One region of the Streptomyces sp. YIM S03343 genome, then DNA from elsewhere that is predicted to be linked to it. Evidence: riboswitches for the same ligand, from Rfam matches in the RefSeq annotation. Region 1 holds a riboswitch; each other region holds the start of a gene.
What was found. Region 1 has a riboswitch for S-adenosylmethionine ahead of ACSYGN_RS30345 (aminotransferase class V-fold PLP-dependent enzyme). Riboswitches for the same ligand answer to the same signal wherever they lie in the genome.
Positions count from the first base shown of each region.

Region 2: another riboswitch for S-adenosylmethionine. It lies ahead of ACSYGN_RS02375 (putative leader peptide); the one in region 1 lies ahead of ACSYGN_RS30345 (aminotransferase class V-fold PLP-dependent enzyme).
Region 3: another riboswitch for S-adenosylmethionine. It lies ahead of ACSYGN_RS02320 (putative leader peptide); the one in region 1 lies ahead of ACSYGN_RS30345 (aminotransferase class V-fold PLP-dependent enzyme).

Region 1 is NZ_JBPUKX010000001.1:6,863,049-6,870,500, forward strand. It holds gene ctaE (aa3-type cytochrome oxidase subunit III) at 1-309, shown strand, start outside; gene qcrC (cytochrome bc1 complex diheme cytochrome c subunit) at 433-1,245, shown strand; gene qcrA (cytochrome bc1 complex Rieske iron-sulfur subunit) at 1,242-2,297, shown strand; gene qcrB (cytochrome bc1 complex cytochrome b subunit) at 2,294-3,955, shown strand; gene trpD (anthranilate phosphoribosyltransferase) at 4,116-5,180, shown strand; SAM riboswitch class IV at 5,291-5,407, shown strand; gene ACSYGN_RS30345 (aminotransferase class V-fold PLP-dependent enzyme) at 5,844-7,253, shown strand; gene ACSYGN_RS30350 (Lrp/AsnC family transcriptional regulator) at 7,346-7,452, opposite strand, start outside.
Region 2 is NZ_JBPUKX010000001.1:515,428-522,879, forward strand. It holds gene ACSYGN_RS02345 (acyl-CoA dehydrogenase family protein) at 1-508, shown strand, start outside; gene ACSYGN_RS02350 (hypothetical protein) at 664-891, shown strand; gene ACSYGN_RS02355 (putative leader peptide) at 1,183-1,272, shown strand; gene ACSYGN_RS02360 (aliphatic sulfonate ABC transporter substrate-binding protein) at 1,484-2,590, shown strand; gene ACSYGN_RS02365 (ABC transporter ATP-binding protein) at 2,630-3,427, shown strand; partial or broken gene ACSYGN_RS02370 (ABC transporter permease) at 3,414-4,339, shown strand; SAM riboswitch class IV at 4,521-4,630, shown strand; gene ACSYGN_RS02375 (putative leader peptide) at 4,660-4,779, shown strand; partial or broken gene ACSYGN_RS02380 (ABC transporter substrate-binding protein) at 4,962-5,453, shown strand; gene ACSYGN_RS02385 (hypothetical protein) at 5,398-5,685, shown strand; gene ACSYGN_RS02390 (ABC transporter permease) at 5,682-5,996, shown strand; partial or broken gene ACSYGN_RS02395 (ATP-binding cassette domain-containing protein) at 6,060-6,446, shown strand; gene ACSYGN_RS02400 (DUF1684 domain-containing protein) at 6,443-7,267, shown strand; gene ACSYGN_RS02405 (LLM class flavin-dependent oxidoreductase) at 7,316-7,452, shown strand, end outside.
Region 3 is NZ_JBPUKX010000001.1:505,393-512,844, reverse strand. It holds gene ssuE (NADPH-dependent FMN reductase) at 54-620, shown strand; gene ACSYGN_RS02330 (LLM class flavin-dependent oxidoreductase) at 681-1,835, shown strand; gene ACSYGN_RS02325 (glutathione S-transferase C-terminal domain-containing protein) at 1,923-2,705, opposite strand; gene ACSYGN_RS02320 (putative leader peptide) at 2,817-2,882, opposite strand; SAM riboswitch class IV at 2,919-3,064, opposite strand; gene ACSYGN_RS02315 (hypothetical protein) at 3,221-3,355, shown strand; gene ACSYGN_RS02310 (amino acid ABC transporter permease) at 3,521-4,525, shown strand; gene ACSYGN_RS02305 (amino acid ABC transporter ATP-binding protein) at 4,522-5,358, shown strand; gene ACSYGN_RS02300 (ABC transporter substrate-binding protein) at 5,408-6,427, shown strand; gene ACSYGN_RS02295 (GNAT family N-acetyltransferase) at 6,517-7,293, shown strand; gene ACSYGN_RS02290 (putative leader peptide) at 7,403-7,452, shown strand, end outside.

The DNA of each region.
Region 1 (7,452 bases):
ATGGTCACCTTCGTGATGGGTTCGATCTTCATCGGCGGTCAGATCTTCGAGTACACGGAGCTGGTGAAGAAGGACGGGCTCTCGCTCTCCTCCGACCCGTACGGCTCCGTCTTCTATCTGACCACCGGCTTCCACGGCCTGCACGTGACGGGCGGACTCATCGCCTTCCTGCTGGTCCTCGGCCGTACCTATGCGGCCCGGAGGTTCACCCACGAGCAGGCGACCGCCGCCATCGTCGTGTCCTACTACTGGCACTTCGTCGATGTCGTCTGGATCGGCCTCTTCGCCACGATCTACCTGATCAAGTAGCCCGGGGCCGTCCGCGGCAGCCGATCACCGCAATCCCGCAGTTTCGCGGTGGCCGTCCGGCCGAGGCGGGCCGATCCCACACCAGAAGCATCGACGCAGAAGATCCTGACACCGGGGTAATCCGTGAAAAAGCTCTCCGCACGACGACGCCATCCGCTGGCGGCGGTCGTCGTCCTACTCCTCGCGCTGGCGGCCACCGGGGGGCTGTACGCCGCCTTCGCGCCCGCGAGCAAGGCGCAGGCCGACGACACCGCCCAGTCCCTGACCATCCAGGAGGGCAAAAAGCTCTACCTGGTGGGTTGCGCCAGTTGCCACGGCACCGGTGGCCAGGGCTCCTCCAACGGCCCGAGCCTGGTCGGCGTGGGCGCCGCCGCCGTCGACTTCCAGGTCGGCACCGGCCGTATGCCGGCCGCCACCTCGGAGGGCGCGCAGGTCCCGAAGAAGAAGGCCACCTACTCGCAGGCCGAGATCGACCAGCTCGCGGCGTACATCGCCTCGCTGGGCGCCGGTCCCGCGGTGCCCACCAAGGAGCAGTACAGCAAGGACGGCGCGGACATCGCCCGGGGTGGCGAGCTGTTCCGCACCAACTGCGCCCAGTGCCACAACTTCACCGGCAAGGGTGGCGCGCTGACCAAGGGCAAGTACGCCCCGAACCTCGAGGGCGTCGCTCCGAAGACCATCTACGAGGCCATGCTCACCGGCCCGCAGAACATGCCGTCGTTCCCCGACACGACGATGACGGAGCAGAACAAGAAGGACATCATCGCGTACCTGAACGCGGTCAACGGTGATGAGACGACCAACCCGGGCGGCCTCGAACTGGGTGGCCTCGGTCCGGTCACCGAGGGCCTGTTCGGCTGGATCTTCGGACTCGGCGCGCTGATCGCGGTCGCCGTCTGGGTCGCCGCTCGGACCGCAAAGGCCAAGAAGTCATGAGTAACCAAGACATTCCAGAAGAGAACCTGCCCACCGCGCAGGAGACCGCCGGCACGGTAGGTGTCGCTGACGAGAAGGACCCGTTCGCGGACCCGGGCCTGCCGCCCCACGAGCCCCGGGTCCAGGACATCGACGAGCGGGCCGCGAAGCGGTCCGAGCGCACCGTCGCCCTGCTGTTCACGGTGTCGATGCTGGCCACCGTCGGCTTCATCGCCTCGTACGTGGCGATCCCGGACGACAAGGACATCTTCGTCTTCCCGATCGGTCACCTCAGCGCGATGAACTTCGCGCTGGGCCTGACCCTCGGAACGGCGCTCTTCTGCATCGGCGCGGGCGCCGTCCACTGGGCCCGCACCCTGATGTCCGACGCGGAGATCACCGACGAGCGGCACCCCATCGAGGCCCCCCAGGACGTCCGCTCCCAGGTCTTCGCGGACTTCCGGCAGGGCGCCAAGGAATCCGCGCTCGGCCGCCGCAAGCTGATCCGCAACACCATGTTCGGAGCGCTCACCCTGGTGCCGCTCTCCGGTCTCGTCCTGCTGCGCGACCTCGGCCCGCTGCCCGGGACCAAGCTGCGCAGCACCCTGTGGTCCAAGGGCAAGCGCCTGGTCAACATGAACACCCACGAGCCCCTGCGCGCCTCGGACGTCGCCGTCGGTTCGCTCACCTTCGCCATGCCCGACGGCCTGACGGAGACCGACGAGGACTTCCAGACCCAGATCGCCAAGTCCGCCCTGATGGTCGTCCGGCTCCAGCCGGACAACATCAAGGACAAGCAGGAACTCGAGTGGTCCCACCAGGGCATCGTGGCGTACTCGAAGATCTGCACCCATGTCGGCTGCCCGATCTCGCTGTACGAGCAGCAGACCCACCACGCGCTGTGCCCGTGCCACCAGTCCACCTTCGACCTCTCCGACGGCGCCCGAGTGATCTTCGGCCCCGCCGGCCACGCCCTGCCGCAGCTGCGCATCGGCGTGGACAGTGAGGGCTTTCTCCAGGCGCTCGGCGACTTCGAGGAGCCCGTCGGTCCTGCCTTCTGGGAGCGCGGATGAGTACTGCACCGACCAACACGAACACGGCCGGCGACAACGCGGAGGGCCGCTCGCGCGACACGGCGCCCGCGGGGGAGCGGGTGGCCGACTGGGCCGACGGCCGACTGGGGATCTACTCCCTGGCCAAGGCCAACATGCGCAAGATCTTCCCCGACCACTGGTCGTTCATGCTGGGCGAGGTCTGCCTCTACAGCTTCATCATCCTCATCCTCACGGGTGTGTATCTGACGCTGTTCTTCCACCCCTCGATGAACGAGGTCGTGTACCACGGCAGCTATGTCCCGCTCCAGGGCCAGCTGATGTCCGAGGCGTTCAACTCGACCCTGCACATCTCCTTCGACGTGCGCGGTGGTCTGCTCATCCGGCAGATCCACCACTGGGCCGCGCTGATCTTCATCGCAGGCATGTTCGTGCACATGATGCGTGTCTTCTTCACCGGCGCGTTCCGCAAGCCGCGTGAGGTCAACTGGCTGTTCGGCTTCCTGCTGCTCGTCACGGGCATGTTCACCGGCTTCACCGGCTACTCGCTCCCCGACGACCTGCTGTCCGGCACCGGCGTCCGGTTCATGGAGGGCGCCGTCCTGTCCACGCCGATCGTCGGCACGTACCTCTCGTTCTTCCTCTTCGGCGGCGAGTTCCCGGGCGGCGACTTCGTGGCCCGCTTCTACTCGGTCCACATCCTGCTGCTGCCGGGCATCATGCTCGGCCTGGTGGTCGGCCATCTGATCCTGGTCTTCTACCACAAGCACACGCAGTTCGCGGGCCCCGGGAAGACGAACAAGAACGTCGTCGGCATGCCGCTGCTGCCCGTCTACATGGCCAAGGCCGGAGGCTTCTTCTTCCTGGTCTTCGGTGTCATCGCGGCCATCGCCGCGGTCGCGCAGATCAACCCGATCTGGGCCATGGGCCCCTACCGCCCGGACCAGGTCTCCACCGGCGCCCAGCCCGACTGGTACATGGGCTTCTCCGAGGGTCTGATCCGCTTCATGCCGGGCTGGGAGGTCAACTTCTGGGGCCACACGCTCGTCCTGGGCGTGTTCATCCCTCTGATGATCTTCCCGCTGGTCCTGGTCGCGATCGCGGTCTACCCGTTCATCGAGTCCTGGATCACCGGCGACAAGCGCGAGCACCACATCCTGGACCGCCCGCGCAACGCCCCGACGCGCACCGCGTTCGGTGTCGCCTGGCTGACGGTGTACTTCACCCTGCTGATCGGCGGCGGCAACGACCTGTGGGCCACCCACCTCAACCTGTCGATCAACGCGGTGACCTGGTTCGTCCGGATCTTCGTCTTCGTCGGACCGGTGCTCATGTTCCTCGTCACCAAGCGGATCTGCCTCGGCCTCCAGCGCCGTGACCGCGACAAGGTGCTGCACGGCCGGGAGACCGGCATCATCAAGCGCCTGCCGCACGGCGAGTTCATCGAGGTCCACGAGCCGCTCAGCCAGGAGCAGTTGCACACCCTCACCGCGCACGACCAGTACGTGCCCGCCCAGGTCGGCCCGACGGTCGACGAGAACGGCGTCGTACGCAAGGTGAAGGGCTCGGTGAAGCTGCGCGCCAAGCTCAGCAAGGCGTACTACGGCGAGTACAACCAGATCCCGAAGCCGACCGTCGAGGAGTACAAGGAGATCACGAGCGGCCACGGCCACCACTGATCGCCGGATCGCTTGATCGCTTGATCGCTGCGTTTCGCCACGCCACGGCCGAGGGCCCCGTCCGCCGACAGCATCCGCTGTCCGGACGGGGCCCTCGGCCGTCCCCGCAGGTGGATAGGGTGGGGTCACACGCTGTCGATGACACACCCAGGAGCGGCTGATGAGCGCTGTGACCCCCGCTGGAGGCGACACCGCGGCGGGCCGTTCCTGGCCCCAGGTACTGAACGCCCTGCTGGACGGCCGTGACCAGAGCGCCGACGCGACCGCCTGGGCGATGGACCGGATCATGCGGGGCGAGGCGACCGACGCGCAGATCGCCGGATTCGTGGTGGCCCTGCGGGCCAAGGGCGAGACCGTCGAGGAGATCACCGGCGTGGTCCGGGCGATGTACGAGCACGCCAACGTCATCGAGGTGTCCGGCCGTACGGTCGACATCGTCGGCACGGGCGGCGACGGCGCGAAGACGGTCAACATCTCCACCATGTCGGCGCTCGTCGTCGCGGGCACCGGCGCCAAGGTCGTCAAGCACGGCAACCGGGCCGCCTCCTCCGCCTCCGGCTCCTCCGACGTCCTGGAGAAGCTCGGCGTCAACCTCGATCTCACCCCGCAGCGGGTCGCCGAGGTCGCCGAGGAAGCCGGCATCACCTTCTGCTTCGCCGTGAAGTTCCATCCGGCGCTGCGTCATGTCGCCGCGGCCCGCGGCCAGTTGGGCATCCGTACGGTGTTCAACGCACTCGGCCCGCTGACCAACCCGGCCAAGGTGAAGGCCCAGGCGATCGGCGTCGCCGATCCGCGCATGGCGCCGATCATCGCGGGCGTCCTCGCCGACCGCGGCAACTCCTCCCTGGTGTTCCGCGGCGACGACGGCCTCGACGAGCTGACCACGACCTCCACCTCGCACGTGTGGACCGTCCGCGACGGCAAGGTCGCCGAGCAGACCTTCGACCCGCGTGACGTCGGCATCGAGCGGGTACCGGTGGAGGCGCTGCGCGGCGGCGACCCGTCGTACAACGCCGATGTCGCACGCCGTCTGCTGAACGGCGAACAGGGCCCCGTACGGGACGCGGTGCTGCTCAACTCGGCCGCCGCCCTCGCGGCCCTCGACCCCACGGACGCGCCGCTCGCCGAGCAGCTGGCGGCCGGGATGGCGAAGGCCGCCGAGTCCATCGACTCGGGCGCGGCACGGCGCACCCTGGAACGCTGGGTGGCAGCCAGTCACGCCTGAGGCGCGCGAGTCGTACGAGTCGTACGAGTCGAACGAGGTCACAGGGGGCGCAGTCCGGCATACGGACTGCGCCCTTGTGCGTCGCCGATCATGTGGCAGGATGACGGCCAGGTCATGAGCGACAGCCATCAGGCCCCGGCCGGCTGTCCGGCAACCCTCCGTCCGTGGCGGGGTGCCCCGGGTGAAGACCAGGCCGTCGGCAGCGAAGCCCTCGGCAAGCGCGGACCCCTCGCACTCAGTCCCTGAGTGAGGCACCAGGGGTCCTGGTCACGAGGGAGCCTTCTGTGAGCAAGCGAATGCGCTAGGCCTGTCCGGCCGATCAGGTCGTGGATATTGGCGGTGACCGCCCTCTCCGCGACAACCATCGGGTGCACAGGCCCCAGGCCTTGTCGTCACCTCTTCTTCCGGCTCAGTCCGTCCGGGGGATTGGGGACACCCGTACAGCCCGACCTCTCGGCGGGCGGCGGGAGATCCGACGACAGGCACACGGACAGCGGAGCCCGGTCTCCGCGTCCCGTATCGCCCTTTCGCCCTTTCGCCCTTCGACATCACCCCGCCCGAGCCGTCCGTGCCGGTCCCGCGGTCGCCGTTTCCCGCGCGCCGTCCGACGTCGGCCGCCTGCGCTCGCGTGGTGATGCCCGCCTGTCTCACGGGAGTTGAGCCATGTCCGCCGCCACTGTCGCCACCACCGCCCCCGCCACCACCGCCCCCAGCGCCGCCGCCGATCAGCCCCCCTGTACCCCGCTCCCCGTGCTGGGGCGCGACGTCACCGTGCCGCTCGTCACCGGCGGCTCCGTCACCTACGCCGCCCTCGACTACGCGGCCAGCGCCCCCGCCCTCCAGCGGGTCTGGGACGACGTGGCCGCCTACGCGCCGTACTACGGCAGTGTCCACCGCGGCGCCGGACACCTCTCCCAGCTCTCCACCGAGCTGTTCGAGAACGCCCGCCGCACCGTCACCGGGTTCCTCGACTGCCGCCCCGACGACCAGCTGATCTTCACCCGGTCCACCACCGACTCCCTCAACCTGCTCGCCGCCGCGCTCCCCGCGGACTGCCAGGTCTACGTCTTCGAGACCGAGCACCACGCCGCCCTGCTGCCCTGGCAGAACGCCCGCCTCACCGTCCTCGACGCCCCGCGCAGCCCCGGCGAGGCCGTCGAGAACCTTCAGCGCGCCCTCGCCGGCCGCGATCCCCACGGCCCGGCCCTGGTCTGTGTCACCGGCGCCTCGAACGTCACCGGTGAGCTGTGGCCGGTGCGCGAGCTGGCCGCCGCCGCCCATGCGCACGGCGCCCGGATCGTCCTGGACGCCGCCCAGCTCGCCCCGCACCACCCCGTGTCGGTGCGTGATCTCGACGTCGACTGGGTCGCCTTCTCCGGCCACAAGCTCTACGCCCCGTTCGGCTCCGGGGTGCTGGCGGGCCGCGCCGACTGGCTGAAGGCCGCCGACCCCTACCTCGCCGGGGGCGGCGCCAGCCGCCGGGTCACCCGTGGTGCCGACGGCAAGGTCGTCGTGGAATGGCACGACAGCGCCGCCCGACACGAGGCCGGTTCACCGAACGTCATCGGCGCCTACTCCATCGCCTCCGCCTGTACGGCGCTCACCGAGGCGGGCTTCGGCTCGCTGGTCGCCCGGGAGCAGCGGCTGGTCACCCGGGTCCGCGCGGGCCTCGCCGAGATTCCCCAGGTCACGGTGCTGTCCCTGTTCGGCGACGACGCCCCGCGGGTCGGTGTGGTGTCCTTCGTGGTCGACGGCTGGAACAGCTCCCACTTCGCGGCGGCCCTCTCCGCGGAGTACGGCATCGGCGTCCGCGACGGCCTCTTCTGCGCCCACCCCCTGCTCCGCACCCTCCTGGGCACGGCCCCCGACCCCGCCGACGAATGCGGCGCCACGGAAAGCCCCCTGAACGCCATCCGCATCAGCTTCGGCGCAGGCACCCCCGACGAACACGTCACCCGCTTCCTCACGGCAGTGAAGGAACTGGTGACGACCGGCGCCAAGTGGACCTACGAAACAAAGGACGGCCGCTGCGTCCCCGTAAAGGGAGAGACGGTCACGTCAAACCAAGGGTGAGGCTGACTCCTTAGGGGCGCGGGGAACTGCGCGACAAGCCACAGCGCACCCGCACTCGCGACCGCACCCGCGCCCCCGCCTCCTGAGGCCCCTCAGTTGTCCAGCCCGATGGAGAACGCAGCCTCCAGGTCATGCTGGGAGTACGTCCGGAACGCCACGTGGGTATCCGTCGCCTCCACCCCGGGAATCTTGCTGATCC
Region 2 (7,452 bases), 6.3 Mb from region 1:
CACATCGCCGGTCGGACGTCTCCTCTCCGTCCAACTCCTTCTCGGCATGGCCGAGGGAGTACTCGCCGAGGCCCGTGAGTACAGCAGGGCGAGCCACTCCCCCTGGCATCCCGTCCGGTCGGCCGACTGTCCCCGGGACCCGCAGGTGCTGACCGCCTACGGAGAACTCACCGTCCTCACCCGCTCCGCCTCCGCACTCACCGATCAAGCACTGGAAGCCGTGCACAGGGGGCTGGCACGGGGCGAAGACCTCACCTACGACGAGTACGCGGACATCTCGGTCCTCGTGGCCATGGCCGAAGCCGCCGCCTCCAGGGCCGCGCAGGAATCCACCACCCGCGCCCTCGACATCATCGGCGCCCCCTCCGTATCCTCGCGGCTGGGCTTCGACCGCTTCTGGCGCAATGCGCGGACCCACACCCTGTACGAGCCCGTCGCCCACCGACTCCGCGACGTCGGGGACTACTTCCTCAACGGCGCGCACCCTCCGTTCGTCCTGCCTGTCTGACCGAGAGTCCCCGGAGCGCCGGATCTGCGACAAGGCGCGGATGCTCCGCAATGAACTGGGCTCGGTGTCTCACAGCCGCTCGGCGTGAGGGACATCCGCCATGCGAGCATGGGCCGGCGCCCAGGCAGACATGGTCGGCCGGCATCCTCCCCGCCGTGTCGACGGCACCGTCAGCCACGTCATCAAAGCGACGACACCTCCACCAGACGCCCCACCGCGGCCTGACCATGACGGTCGGCAAGCCGCAGGGGACGCTGCCCGCCGAGTCCGTCAGCATCGCCGACGTCATCCGCACCGCGGACGGACCGCTGGTCTCGGAGCGCGGGATTCGCCTCCCGGAGCTGTCCTCGCCGACCCCGCCCAGTCGCGACTTCTCCCTGTGAATCGCGCTGCCGTCCAACGTGCGCGAGATCCTTGAAGGTGAGTCGCTCGCCAACTACTCATCGGCCCAACTGCCCACCCATTTACCCGTGTTGACCAACGTTCCGGACGCCTGGTAAACCCCTGACACACTGGGCCACTCACAGTCGATCTCATAAAGTGAGATTGCTATGTCCATCATACGAAAGACCCCTTGGGATGGGCGCGCCGTTCTGCCACGATCCCTATCAGCCAGGTGGGAAAACTAGGGATATGCGAGGGTGGCCATGAGAACGCTCGACCACACGGGCCGCATGCTGCCCCTTCTGACCTCGCGTCACCACATCGACCTCGGTCGTACCTCCAGTGCCATCTGTCGGCCCCTCCGACGCCACAGAGCCTGACTCTCTCCCAACCAGCGCTGTTTCCCCGCCGCTCCGCCTCGCCGACGGATCGGTCGCCCTCGGCCGACCGCGTCCCCCACGTCCCACTTCTCAGCACCCGCCGGCATGCGTGCCGCCGACGGGCGGGGTAGTGGGGTGTCGGTGCGTCCGACAGGCTTTCGCCTCACATTTTCGTACCGCCCTGATCACCCGTTCCTGAAAGGACACCTCCGTGTCTGCCGCGAGACCGCTCACCACCCTGCGCACCATCGCCGTCATGGCCACGATCCCCGTCCTTCTGACCGCCTGTGGCTACGGTTCCAAGTCCACCGACGACGGCAAGCAGACCGCGGTCGCGGCGGGTGCCAAGAAGCTCTCCACCGACGAGGTGAAGATCGGCTATTTCCCCAACCTCACGCACGCCACGGCCCTGGTGGGCGTCCAGGAGGGCCTGTTCCAGAAGGAACTCGGCGGAACCGAGATCAAGGCGTCCACCTTCAACGCCGGCCCCTCCGAGATCGAGGCGCTGAACGCCGGATCCATCGACATCGGCTGGATCGGCCCCTCCCCTGCCATCAACGGCTACACCAAGTCGAACGGCAAGAATCTGCGCATCATCGGCGGTTCCGCCTCCGGCGGCGTGAAGCTGGTCGTCAACCCGAAGAAGATCAAGTCCCTGGCGGACGTCAAGGGCAAGAAGATCGCCACCCCCCAGCTCGGCAACACCCAGGACGTCGCGTTCCTCAACTGGATCGCCGACCAGGGCTGGAAGGTCGACGCCGAGAGCGGCAAGGGCGACGTGTCGGTGGTCCGCACCGACAACAAGATCACCCCGGACGCCTACAAGTCCGGCTCCGTCGACGGCGCCTGGGTACCGGAGCCGACCGCGTCCAAGCTCGTCGCCGAGGGCGGCAAGGCGCTGCTGGACGAGTCGTCGCTGTGGCCCGACAAGAAGTTCGTGATCACGAACATCATCGTGTCGCAGAAGTTCCTCAAGGAGCACCCCGACGTCGTCGAGGCCGTGCTGCGCGGCTCCGTGAAGACCAACGCGTGGATCAACGCCAACCCGGACAAGGCGAAGGCGGCCGCCAACGCGGCACTGGAGAAGCTGTCGGGCAAGGCGCTGCCCGCCGCCGTCATCGACCCGGCCTGGAAGTCCATCACCCTCCTCGACGACCCGCTGGCCGCGACCCTCGACACCGAGGCGGAGCACGCGGTGAAGGCCGGCCTGCTGGACAAGCCCGATCTGAAGGGCATCTACGACCTCACCCTGCTCAACAAGGTCCTCAAGGCCGAGGGCAAGTCCGAGGTCAGCGACGCCGGTCTCGGCGCCCAGTAACGCCGACCGGACCCGATGAGTACCCAGGAGGTGACGACCATGGCCACCACGATTGCCAAGGCTGCCGAGGACGCCACGTCGGTGACGCACGCCGCCCGTATCGAGCACGTCTCGAAGTCCTTCCCCGCCCCGGGCACGCCCGGTGGACAGCAGCTCGTCCTGGACGACATCACGCTCGATGTCGCACCGGGCGAGTTCGTCACCCTCCTGGGGGCCTCCGGCTGCGGCAAGTCCACTCTGCTCAACCTGGTCGCGGGACTGGACCGGCCGTCCGCCGGCTCCATCAGCACGGACGGCCGGCCCGCCCTGATGTTCCAGGAACACGCGCTGTTCCCGTGGCTGACCGCGGGCAAGAACATAGAACTCGCGCTGAAGCTGCGCGGGGTCGCCAAGCCGGAGCGCCGGCAGGAGGCGGAACGGCTGCTGGACCTCGTACGGCTGCACGGCGCTTACCGCAAGCGGGTGCACGAACTGTCCGGAGGTATGCGACAGCGCGTCGCGCTGGCCCGTGCGCTGGCCCAGGACAGCCGACTGCTGCTGATGGACGAGCCGTTCGCCGCCCTTGACGCGATCACCCGTGACGTACTGCACGACGAGCTGACCCGCATCTGGCGCGAAACAGGTCTGTCGGTGCTGTTCGTGACGCACAACGTGCGGGAAGCCGTGCGGCTGGCAGAGCGCGTAGTGCTGCTTTCCTCGCGGCCGGGGCGCATCGCCCGGGAGTGGACGGTCGGCATTCCGCAGCCGCGCCGCATCGAGGACAGCGCGGTCGCCGAGCTGTCCGTCGAGATCACCGAAGAACTGCGTGGGGAGATCCGCCGCCATGGCCAGCACTGACACCGGTGCCGACATCGAGAAGGACGGCTCTCCCGGAGCCGGGGAGCCCCGGGATCCGCACGATCTGACGGGTCTGGAGGCCGGGCTCGACGCGCTGGACTCGGTGCAGGCCGGTCGTACACCGCTGCGCGAGACGCTGATACGCAAGGTGCTGCCGCCCGTCACCGCCGTCGTACTGGTGCTGGTGGTCTGGCAGTTGCTGGTGTGGGCAAAGGTCGCTCCCGACTACAAGCTGCCCTCGCCGTCCGACGTGTGGGGCGAGCTACGTGACGCCTGGCTGCAGGGCACGCTGGTCGGCTACATCTGGACGAGCGTCTCGCGCGGTCTGCTCGGCTTCCTGCTGGCGCTCGTCATCGGGACGCCGCTGGGCCTGCTGGTCGCCCGGGTGAGGTTCGTGCGAGCGGCCATCGGCCCGGTCCTGTCCGGTCTGCAGTCGCTGCCGTCGGTGGCCTGGGTGCCGCCCGCCGTGATCTGGCTGGGCCTGAACGACTCAATGATGTACGCCGTGATCCTGCTCGGTGCGGTCCCGTCCATCGCCAACGGCCTCGTCGCGGGCGTCGACCAGATCCCGCCGCTGTTCCTGCGCGCCGGACGGACGCTGGGCGCGACCGGGCTGCGCGGGGCCTGGCACATCGTGATGCCGGGGGCGCTGCCCGGATATCTGGCAGGGCTGAAGCAGGGCTGGGCGTTCTCGTGGCGCTCGCTCATGGCCGCCGAGATCATCGCGTCCTCGCCCGATCTGGGCGTCGGACTCGGCCAGTTGCTGGAGAACGGGCGGAACAACTCGAGCATGCCGCAGGTGTTCCTGGCCATCTTCTTGATCCTGCTCGTCGGTATCGCCATCGACCTGCTGATCTTCAGCCCGCTGGACGGTGGGTACTGCGCAGCCGGGGCCTGCTCGTCAGCCGCTGAACGAACGGACAGCGTTCTCGTGACTCCGAAACAGCCGCGGCGCGGTGGATCATCAGGACATTCCCCAGCACCTGGATCTACATCGGAGCCTCGATCCGCCACACTCGACGCGCCGCCGTGAGTTTTCCGACTCACCTCTCGACATTGACGAGCTACGGCGGCGATCGGTAAAGTTTCAACTGGCATTGAGTGTCAGCATCAAGCCCTGGCTTGCTGACCGGCAACCCTCCGACGCGGTGGGGTGCTCCAGGTGAAAGCCCGGCCGGGTCGCCGACCCGGCAAGCGCGTGGCCCTGCGGCAGGGGCCTGGAACATGGAGGAATGAGCGTGCGGCACAGCAGCATCTCAAGTCCCTCCATCGCTGCGGCGGTTCTCTCCCGATTCTCCCGCCGACGCCACATCGACCTGCAGCGCACCACCAGCTGCCTGTGTCAGGACTGACTTCGTCCCGTCGGCCGTCCGAGGACGTACACCGCTGGTTTTGACGCCCGCGCAAACTCCTGATCTTTTCCCCTTACTCCGCTTTAGCCGTGTCGCTCTTCCTCGGGAGCAACGCCATCCACGCATCTCCATTGTCCTCGCGGCAAGTGCAATGACGGCGTTCGAGTAGGAGAACTCATTCCGTGATATCGCATCCGGATTCCCGCCCTGCCCGATGGGCGGCCCTGACCGCACTCCTGACAACCAGTATGCTGCTGACCGCATGCTCGTCCGGCAGTGGCAGCAGCCAGGCCAGGTCCGGCGGCACGCTGACCTTCGCGGTGGGTTCCAACGCCGGCTGCGTGGATCCGCAGCAGGTCGCCAGCAACGACACCGTCTACTCGCTGCGCCAGGTGGTCGACTCCCTGACCGACCAGGACCCCAAGACCGGCAAGATCGTGCCGTGGCTGGCGAAGAGCTGGGACATCAGCACGGACACGACGACCTTCACCTTCCACCTAAGATCCGGTGTCACCTTCAGCGACGGGACGCCGCTGACCGCGCAGGCGGTCAAGGACAACTTCGACGCGGTGCCGAGGCTCGGCGCCCTGGGGACGCTGGCTCAGGGGTATCTCAGCGGTGTGGAGAGCACCACGGTGGTCGATCCGCTCACGGTGCGGGTTCGGTACCGACGAGCTGGGACGCGACCTGTTCTCCCGGGTGGTGCACGGTGCGCAGCTGTCGTTGAAGGCCACGCTCATCGCAGTGGCGGTCGCCTTCGTGGTCGGCGGTCTGCTCGGCCTGGCCGACGGTTTCGTCGGCCGTTGGGTGGACGACGTGCTGATGCGCTTCGTCGACGTACTGCTGTCGATCCCGGCGCTGTTCCGTCCCTGGCGCTGGTCACGGCGCTGGGCTACGGAACAGTGAAGGTCGCCGTCGCGGTCGGGGCCGCTGGCGTCGCAGCCTTCGCCCGGGTGACGCGCGCGGAGGTGCTGCGGGTGCGACAGGCGGTGTTCGTCGAGGCGTCCCGCTCGTGCAGGGCCCACTGGTACTCGGTCCTCGGCCGGCACGTACTGCCCAACGCGGCCGGCCCGGTGATCGTCCTGGCCACCCTCGACTTCGGCACCTCCGTCCTGGCCGTGTCGTCACTGAGTTTCCTCGGCTACGGGGCGCCACCCCCCGCGCCGGAATGGGGCACGTTGATCTCCGACGGCCGCAACTACCTGGGCAACGCCTGATGGCTCGCCGCATTGCCCGGCCTGGCGATCGCCACGACCGTGCTGGCCACCAACCGCATCACGTCGACGCTGGAGCGCCGCCCGGCGGAACTGTCCGGCGGCCAGCGGCAGCGCGTCGCGATCGCCCGCGCCCTGGCGCTCTTCCCCGACCTGGTGGTCTGCGACGAGCCGGTGTCCGCGCTCGATGTCTCCGTCCAGGCCCAGGTCCTCGACCTGCTGGCCGACACCGAGGTGGCGTACCTGTTCATCTGGCACGACCTCGCCGTCGTACGCCAGATCGCGCACGAGGTCGCCGTCATGCGGGCCGGCCGCATCGTCGAGACGGGTACCACCGACGAGCTCTTCACCCGCCCCCGCCACGAGTACACCCGTGAACTGCTCGCGGCGATCCCCGGCGGCCGTCACTCCACGGCCGCATACGAACCGCTGGAAGCGAAGGAGCACGCATGACCGTTCAGGGCACCATGGCAGACCTGTCCGCGTTCACCCGCGACTGGGAGGAATGGCACACCCGGCAGGAGGCACGACTCGCCGACCCGCACGGGTTCCTCGCCGTCACCGGCCTGCACTGGCTCGGTGACGAGCCACAGCGCTTCCCGGACGCTCCGGGTGCCTGGTCGACCGGCGCCGACGGGGTCGTCGTGGTCCTCGACGAGGATGAGGAACTGGTCGTGGACGGAACCCCCGTCCGTGGCGAGCACCGCTTCGGGGTGCTCCCGGAGCGCGGCAAAGTCGACGCGGTCTGGGGCGACGCCGTGATCGAGGTGGCCAAGCGCGGCGGACACGACATCGTCCGTCCCCGGCACCCGGACACCCCGCTGCGCACCGCCTTCACCGGCACTCCCGCCTACGCCCCGCATCCCCGCTGGGCGGTGACCGGCCGCTACACGGCATTCGACGAGCCACGACCGACGACCGTGGGCGCGGCGGTCGAGGGCCTGGAGCACGTGTACGACGCGCCGGGCCGGGTGGAGTTCGAGCTGGACGGACGGCCTCTGGCGTTGACCGCGTTCCCCGGACACAGCCAGGGCAGTCTGCTGGTGCTGTTCACCGACGCGACCTCAGGGGTCACCACCTACGGGGCCAACCGGGCCCTCGCTCTCGGCCCGCCCGCAGCCGACGGCACGGTCGTCCTGGACTTCAACCGGGCGACGAACCTGCCGTGCGCCTACACCGACCTGGCCACCTGCCCGCTGCCGCCGGCCGAGAACCGGCTGCCCGTGGCGATCGAGGCCGGGGAGAAGATCCCCCGCGAGCGAGGCGGCTCCTGAGTACCCGGCGCCACCGAGAGGACCCCGACCAAGAGGGACGAACACCGCATGAGCATCCCTGCAATCAGCTCGCTGGCCTTTCTCACGCCGGGCAACTTCGCCGACGACGACCCGTACACCGGCCTGGAGGAGACGCTGCAGCTGTTCGAGTACGGCGAACGGCTGGGCTTCGACGGCGCCTGGAT
Region 3 (7,452 bases), 6.4 Mb from region 1:
CGCGGCCCCGCACCGCGATCTCACACCAACCTCACGCTCCCGAAGGGTCCGCCATGGCCACCGTCCTGTCCGTCTCCGGAAGTCCCTCCGCCACCTCTCGCACCGCCCGCCTGCTCCGCCACCTGGACCTGCGGCTCACGGCCCAGGGACACGAGGTGATCCCCCTGGACGTCCGCACCATCCCCGCCGATGCCCTGCTCGGCGCCGACTTCAGGCACCCGGCGATCGTCGAGGCGACCGAGTTGTTCGACCGCGCCGACGGGGTCGTCATAGGCACGCCCGTCTACAAGGCCGCCTACTCCGGGCTGCTGAAGTCCTTGCTGGACCTGCTGCCCCAGTACGCCCTGTCCGGCAAGACGGTCCTGCCGCTGGCGACCGGCGGGACCACGGCGCACGTCCTGGCGATCGACTACGCCCTGCGCCCGGTGCTCAGTTCCATGGGCGCCGCGCACATCGTCCAGGGCTGGTTCACGCTCGACAAGGACATCGCGGTGGGCGACGACGGCGCCCTGACCGTCGCCCAGGGCGCGGCCGAGGCCCTCGCTCAGGTCGTCGACCAGTTCTCCGACGCCCTCGGCAGTTGTACGGCCCTCCTGGCGGCCGCCAGGCGAGCGGCTTGACCGTCACGGCCGACGGCGAATGAGTGACCGACGACCACAAGGGAAAGGGCGTAAGCCTCCGTGAGCCTCACCTTCCACTGGTTCCTGCCCACCAACGGCGACAGCCGTCATGTCGTCGGCGGCGGCCATGGCACCGCGGTCACCGCCGCCGGCGGTGACCGGCCGCCGAGCATCGGCTACCTCACCCAGATCGCCCGCGCCGCCGAGGACCTCGGCTTCACCGGCGCGCTGACTCCCACCGGAGCCTGGTGCGAGGACGCCTGGCTGACCACCGCCATGGTCAGCCAGCACACCGAGCGACTGAAGTTCCTGGTCGCCTTCAGGCCCGGCTTCGTCTCGCCCACGCTCGCCGCGCAGATGTCGTCCACGTTCCAGCGGCAGACCGGCGGCCGACTGCTGCTCAACGTGGTCACGGGCGGGGAGAGCCAAGAGCAGCGCGCCTACGGGGACTTCCTCGACAAGGACGCCCGCTACGCCCGCACGGACGAGTTCCTGCAGGTCGTCCGCGTGCTGTGGGACGGTGGGACCGTGGATCTGGCGGGCGAACACCTCCGGATCGAGGACGCGCGGCTCGCCCGGGTGCCCGACCCGCTGCCGGAGATCTACTTCGCCGGCTCCTCGCCCGCCGCGGGCGAGGTGGCCGCCCGCCACGCGGACGTCTATCTCACCTGGGGCGAGCCGCCCGCGGCCGTCGCCGAGAAGATCGCCTGGATCCGGACCCTGGCGGAGAAGGAGGGGCGGAGCATCCGCTTCGGAATCCGCCTCCACGTCATCACACGCGACACCTCCGAGCAGGCGTGGGCCGAGGCACAGCGACTCCTCGACGGCTTCGACCCCGAGACCGTCGCCGCCGTACAGGCCGGTCTTGCTCGCAGCGAGTCCGAGGGGCAGAAGCGGATGCTCGCCCTGCACGGCGGCGGCCGCGACGACCTTGAGATCTACCCCAACCTGTGGGCCGGCATCGGTCTGGTGCGCGGCGGGGCCGGTACGGCACTGGTCGGCAGCCATACCGAGGTGGCCGAACGGATCGCCGAGTACCACCGGCTCGGCATCGACGAGTTCGTGCTCTCCGGATACCCGCACTTGGAGGAGGCGTACTGGTTCGGCGAGAACGTCCTGCCGCGCTTCGCCGCTCAGGGACTGTGGACCCGCGCCACTCGCGCGGACACACACGCCCGGCCTGCCGCCCGGAGCACAACTCCAGACAGGCCCTGAGGACATCGCCCTACGACGGTTCGCTGCAGAAATGGTCCTCCCGGGATCCGTCCCGACCGCTCGCGACGGGAACCTGAGCCCTGGGGCTCACGCCGCGTCTGACACCGCGTCCGCCCTGCCCCGGAAGGCGGGGTGGGCGCCGAGACGGCGTACGTAGTCCCGGAGCCGGGGGTGCGAGCTGAGGGTGCCGACCGGGCCGAGATGGACGAGCGCCACCCACAGGTCCACGTCCGCGGCCGTCAGATCCTCGCCCAGCACATAGGGCTGCCTGGCGAGTCGACGCTCCAACAGGTCCAGTGCCGCCGATCGCCTTGAGGCCTCGGCGGCCGGGGTGACGTCCAGCTCCAGCAGGTCACGGAGGGCGTCGATGTCCGCGGCGAGGGCCGACGGGCGCAGCGCGGAGGGGCAGGCCCCGTCGTGGCCGGACAGCAGGCCCGCAAGGTCGCGGAGGATGTCGGGGGTGTGGTTGCTGACGATGCGTCCGCTCCACCGGTCGCACAGCGCGGGTGCTGTCAGTGGTCCGTCGTAGTGATGGACCGTGGCCTCGTACGCACGGCGCAGTGCGGTGAAGGCGTCGGGCGTCTCGGCGGGGTGTGCCAGGAATGTGGTGGTGACCGAGTCCGTCAGGCCGAGCAGGTCGAGGGTGATTGAGATGCACAGCGAGTGCGGACAACTCGCCGACAGAAACAGCTCATAGCGGTGCGGTGCCGGGTAGAAGCCGCCGGCCGGACCGACGCCGATACGGCTGTGGAAGCGGTGGGGGAAGGCGGACGGTACGGCCGCTCCGGGGCGATGACCCGCAGCGAACGAACTCTGGTTACAGCCACTGGAGTTGTCCGTGCTGGAACTGCGTGAAGCTGTCTGGGGCATGACTCTCCCTTGGGGAACGAGGAAGCCACCGCCGCCTTGTGGGCACCAGCGGCCGAATGCCGGGCGACTGCGCTTGTCGCACCGGTCCGGATCGAACGGACCGGTGGCGGGTCAGTAAGCGCTGGAGACACGCAACAGATCGATGTGCAGGCGCCTCGTCAAGCCGTTCCAGGGCATTCCCACCGGTCCCACCTCCGGGGCTCGCGAGACGCGAGACCACGCTTGCCCCGCCGCGCCGGCGGGACCCGGTCGTCACCCGGGGCACCCCGTCGCGGTGGAAGGGTTGCCTGTCAGCGGGCCGGGGCCGATGACCACATGAGCGGGGTGAACCCGCGCCGTGGGCGCTGACAATCGTGACCGTCCACGTCAGTTTCGGCGCGCTCCGCGACGACGTCAAGAACGCCGAGTATGCGGTCTCACCTGGTGGTCACTCGCATTGACATTCCTTTCGGGACATGCCTAACTTGCGGCGCAGACCGAGATGCCCCAGGGCCGGAGAAGTGATGGTGACAGCGATGTACGCAGCTGACGGGACGGCCGCATGGCGCCGCCTCGGCCGCGTCCTGCTGTGCGCGGACCGCTCCGTCGACCTGCTGCGCGTCAACAGCGCGCTGTGTACGGCCGCTTGTCGCGCCCTCTGCCAAGGCTGACGGCTTTCTGAGTCTCTGACGACCACCGCTGTCGCGGTGTGCCCTCTCCCCGCCCGGCCCCCGTTCCGCGTGCACCCGTGCGTCGCCTCGTGCCGAGCCGCTCCCGCTCGGCGCGGTACTGCCGCATTCCGCGGTCCGGGGTCACCGAATCTGCTGGAGCCCACCATGAGTGAATCTCCGGGCATCGCTGTGTCCTCCGGATCAGCACCGCCCGCCGAGGCGATCCCCCGCCCCGACACCCCCGCCGAGCCGAAGCCCTCTGCGGCGCAGCGGGTCTTTCCGCTCCGGCGTCCCGGCCGCTGGATCATCACAGCCGTCGTGCTCGTGCTGGTCGCCCAGATCACCCACGGGCTGGTGACCAACCCGTTCTACCAGTGGGACCGCTTCCGCTACTGGTTCCTGCGCCCCACCATCCTCGACGGGCTCGTCATCACCCTCGAAGTGACCGCCTTCAGCGCGGTGTTGGGGCTGTTCGGCGGCATCCTGCTCGCGCTCGGGCGACTCTCCGGGAATCCGGTGCTGCGGGCCGTGACCTGGGTCTACACCTGGCTGTTCCGGTCCGTGCCGCTGATCGTCCTGCTGATCTTCCTCTACAACTTCAGTGCCCTGTACAAGACGGTGAGCCTCGGAGTGCCTTTCGGGCCCGCCTTCTTCACCTTCGACGAGTCGAAACTCGCCACCGACATGGCGGTCGCCGTCGTCGGCCTCAGCCTGAACGAGGCGGCGTACGCGTCCGAAGTGGTCCGCGGCGGCATCCTCTCCGTCGACCAGGGCCAGCACGAGGCCGCCGCGGCCCTAGGTCTGCCCAAGGCCTACCAGTTCACCCGGATCGTCTTCCCGCAGGCCCTCAGGTCCATCACCCCGAACTACGTCAACCAGCTGATCGGCCTGATCAAGGGCACATCGCTGGTGTTCTACGTGTCGCTGCTCGACCTGTTCGGCTCGGTGCAGACGATGGGCAGCACCTACCCCGGCGACATCGTGCCGCTGCTGCTGGTCGCCACCGTCTGGTACCTGATCCTCACCAGTGCCGTGTCCGTCGTCCAGTTCTACGTCGAGCGGTACTTCGCCCGGGGCGCCACCCGCACCCTGCCGCCGACCCCGTTGCAGAAACTCCGCGCCGGCCTCAGGGAGTTGCGGGAGCGGGCGCGCAGGGAGGCCGCCGTATGAGCACCGAGACCGCCGAGATCCTGACGACGGCGGCGCCCGCCGCCGTCGAGGTGCACGACGTGCACAAGTGGTACGGCGCCCACCGGGTTCTGGACGGCGTCGACCTGACCGTACGGCCCGGCGAGGTCACCGTCATCCTCGGCCCGTCCGGTTCCGGCAAGTCCACGCTGCTGCGGGTCATCAACCACCTGGAGAAGCCAGAGGTCGGCTACGTCAGCGTCAACGGCGAGCTGATCGGCGTGAAGCGCCAGGGCGACCGAAGGGAGACAGGGGTCCCCCCGGCCGAAGGCCGGGGGAGGCTGAAGGAGCTGAGCGAGCGTGCGATCCTGGCGCAGCGCAGCCGTATCGGCTTCGTCTTCCAGAACTTCAACCTCTTCCCGCATCTCACCGTGCTAGCCAACGTGGCCGCCGCCCCGGTCGCGACCGGGAAGCTCACCAAGCCCGAGGCTCAGGAACTGGCCCGGGAACTACTCGGCCGGGTGGGCCTGGCCGACAAGACCGGTGCATATCCACGGCAGTTGTCCGGCGGCCAGCAGCAGCGGGTGGCCATCGCGCGGGCCCTGGCCCTGCGGCCCGGCGTGATCCTCTTCGACGAACCCACCTCCGCCCTCGACCCCGAGCTCGTGGGCGAAGTCCTCGCTGTCATCAAGGACTTGGCGACGAGCGGCACGACCCTCGTCATCGTCACCCACGAGATCGGCTTCGCCCGAGAGGTCGCCGACCGGGTCGTGTTCATCGACGGCGGCCGGATCGTCGAGCAGGGCCCGCCGTCCGAAGTCCTCGACCACCCGAAACACGAACGGACCAGGGACTTCCTCAGCAAAGTCCTCTGACCGCCGCCTGCCCCACCTCATTGCTCACCGCTCACCATCAAGGACAGCCATGCGCACCCTCAGCTTTCGCAGCCGACTCCTCCGCGGTCTGACCGCAGGCACAGCCATCGCCACGCTCGCCGCCGGACTCGCCGCCTGCGGGGGCAGCAGTGACGCCGCCACCACGACCGACGCAGCCGGCACGGTCACCGTGGGAGAGCGGTCCAACGGGGCCGCCGAGCAGACCGCGCTCAAGGTGGCCGAGGTGAAGTCGATCAGCGCCGAACTGCCCGCGTCGGTCAGCAGGAGCGGCAAGCTGGAGATAGGCGTCGGCGCCCTTCCCGACGGATTCCCGCCGCTGGCGTACGTCGGCTCGGACCAGAAGACCCTCACCGGCGCCGAACCCGACTTCGGCCGCCTGGTCGCCGCCGTCCTCGGCCTCAAGCCCGAACTGCAGAACTCCACTTGGGAGAACATGTTCGTCGGTATCGACAGCGGCAAGGTCGACGTGGCCTTCTCCAACATCACCGACACCGAGGAGCGCAAGAAGAAGTACGACTTCGCCTCCTACCGCAAGGACAACGTCGGCTTCGAGGTGCTCAAGAAGAGCACCTGGAACTTCGACGGCAACTACGAGAACCTCGCAGGGAAGACCGTCGCCGTCGACAACGGCACCAACCAGGAGAAGATCCTCCTGGAGTGGCAGACCAAGCTGAAGAAGGAGGGCAAGACCCTCACCGTCAAGAACTACGCCAGCAAGAACGCCGTCAACCTGGCGCTGACCGGCGGCAAGATCGACGCCTACTTCGCCGCCAACCCGGGCGTCGCCTACCACATCACGCAGACCGCCAAGTCGCCCAACCCGACCCGCAGCGCGGGCACGTTCTCCGGGGCCGGCGCCACGCTCCAGGGCCTGATCGCGGCGACCACCAAGAAGGACAGCGGGCTCGCCAAGCCCATCGCCGACGCGATCAACTACCTGATCAAGAACGGTCAGTACACCAAGTGGCTCGCCGCCTACAACCTCTCCAACGAGGCCGTCGCCACCTCCGAGGTCAACCCGGCCGGCCTACCGCTCGACAACTCCTGACCGCCGTCCGCCCACCGGACTCCGCCGTGACGCGGCGGAGTCCCGGCCGCGCCCCGCAGCGTTCCAGACAGGGGAGACTCCGCACCGCCATGTCCACCAGCGTCCACCACGTCCCGTCCCCGAGCCCGACGGAACCGCACATCCTGGACAACGCCGCCTGGGCCGCGCTGACCGGCCCGCACGCCCACCTCGCCGAGCGCGTCGGCCGGGCTGCCCGCTACCCCACGGACGTCTCCCCGTTCACCGCCCTGGAAGACCCCGCCGATCCCCGAGCCTGGGACGACCTGGCCGCACTGGTCGGACCCGGCACCGTCACCCCGGTCACCGCGGTCCAGACCGTGCCCGGCGGCTGGGAGACCGAGGACAGCGTTGAGGGCGTCCAGATGCTCGACACCGCGCTGTACGCCGAACCCGCACCCGAAGCGGTACGGCTCGGGCCCGCCGACGTACCCGAGATACTCGACCTGATCGCCCTCACCCAGCCGGGCCCCTTCCTGCCCCGTACCGTCGAACTCGGCACCTACCTAGGCATCCGGGATCGCGGACGCCTGGTCGCCCTGGCCGGCGAACGACTCCGCCCGCCTGGCTGGACCGAGATCAGCGCCGTCTGCACCCACCCGGAGCACCGCGGCCGGGGCCTGGCCACCCGGCTGGTCCGCGCGGTCGCGGCGGGGATCAGGGAACGCGGCGAGACCCCTTTCCTCCACGCCGCAGCGAGCAACACCCACGCGATCCGGCTCTACGAGTCCATCGGGTTCACCCTGCGCCGCCGTACGCGGTTCGCGCTCGTCCGCACGCCGGACGGACAGCCGGAAAGCCAAGGCCGGGACGAACAAGAAGCCGGACAGCCGGAAGAAAAGGCATAGCCGTGCTGTTGTGCTCGCTGAAGAGTGAGCGGCGCCCCTTCAGGGGTCCGCGAGCGTGAGGCCGACAAGACCCCGGGGTCGCCGGGCCGGAAGGGCGGAGGTGAGGCACATGCGTCCCGTGTCCCGTCACCCCGCCGTGAAACCCGCCCCGCCCCGCCG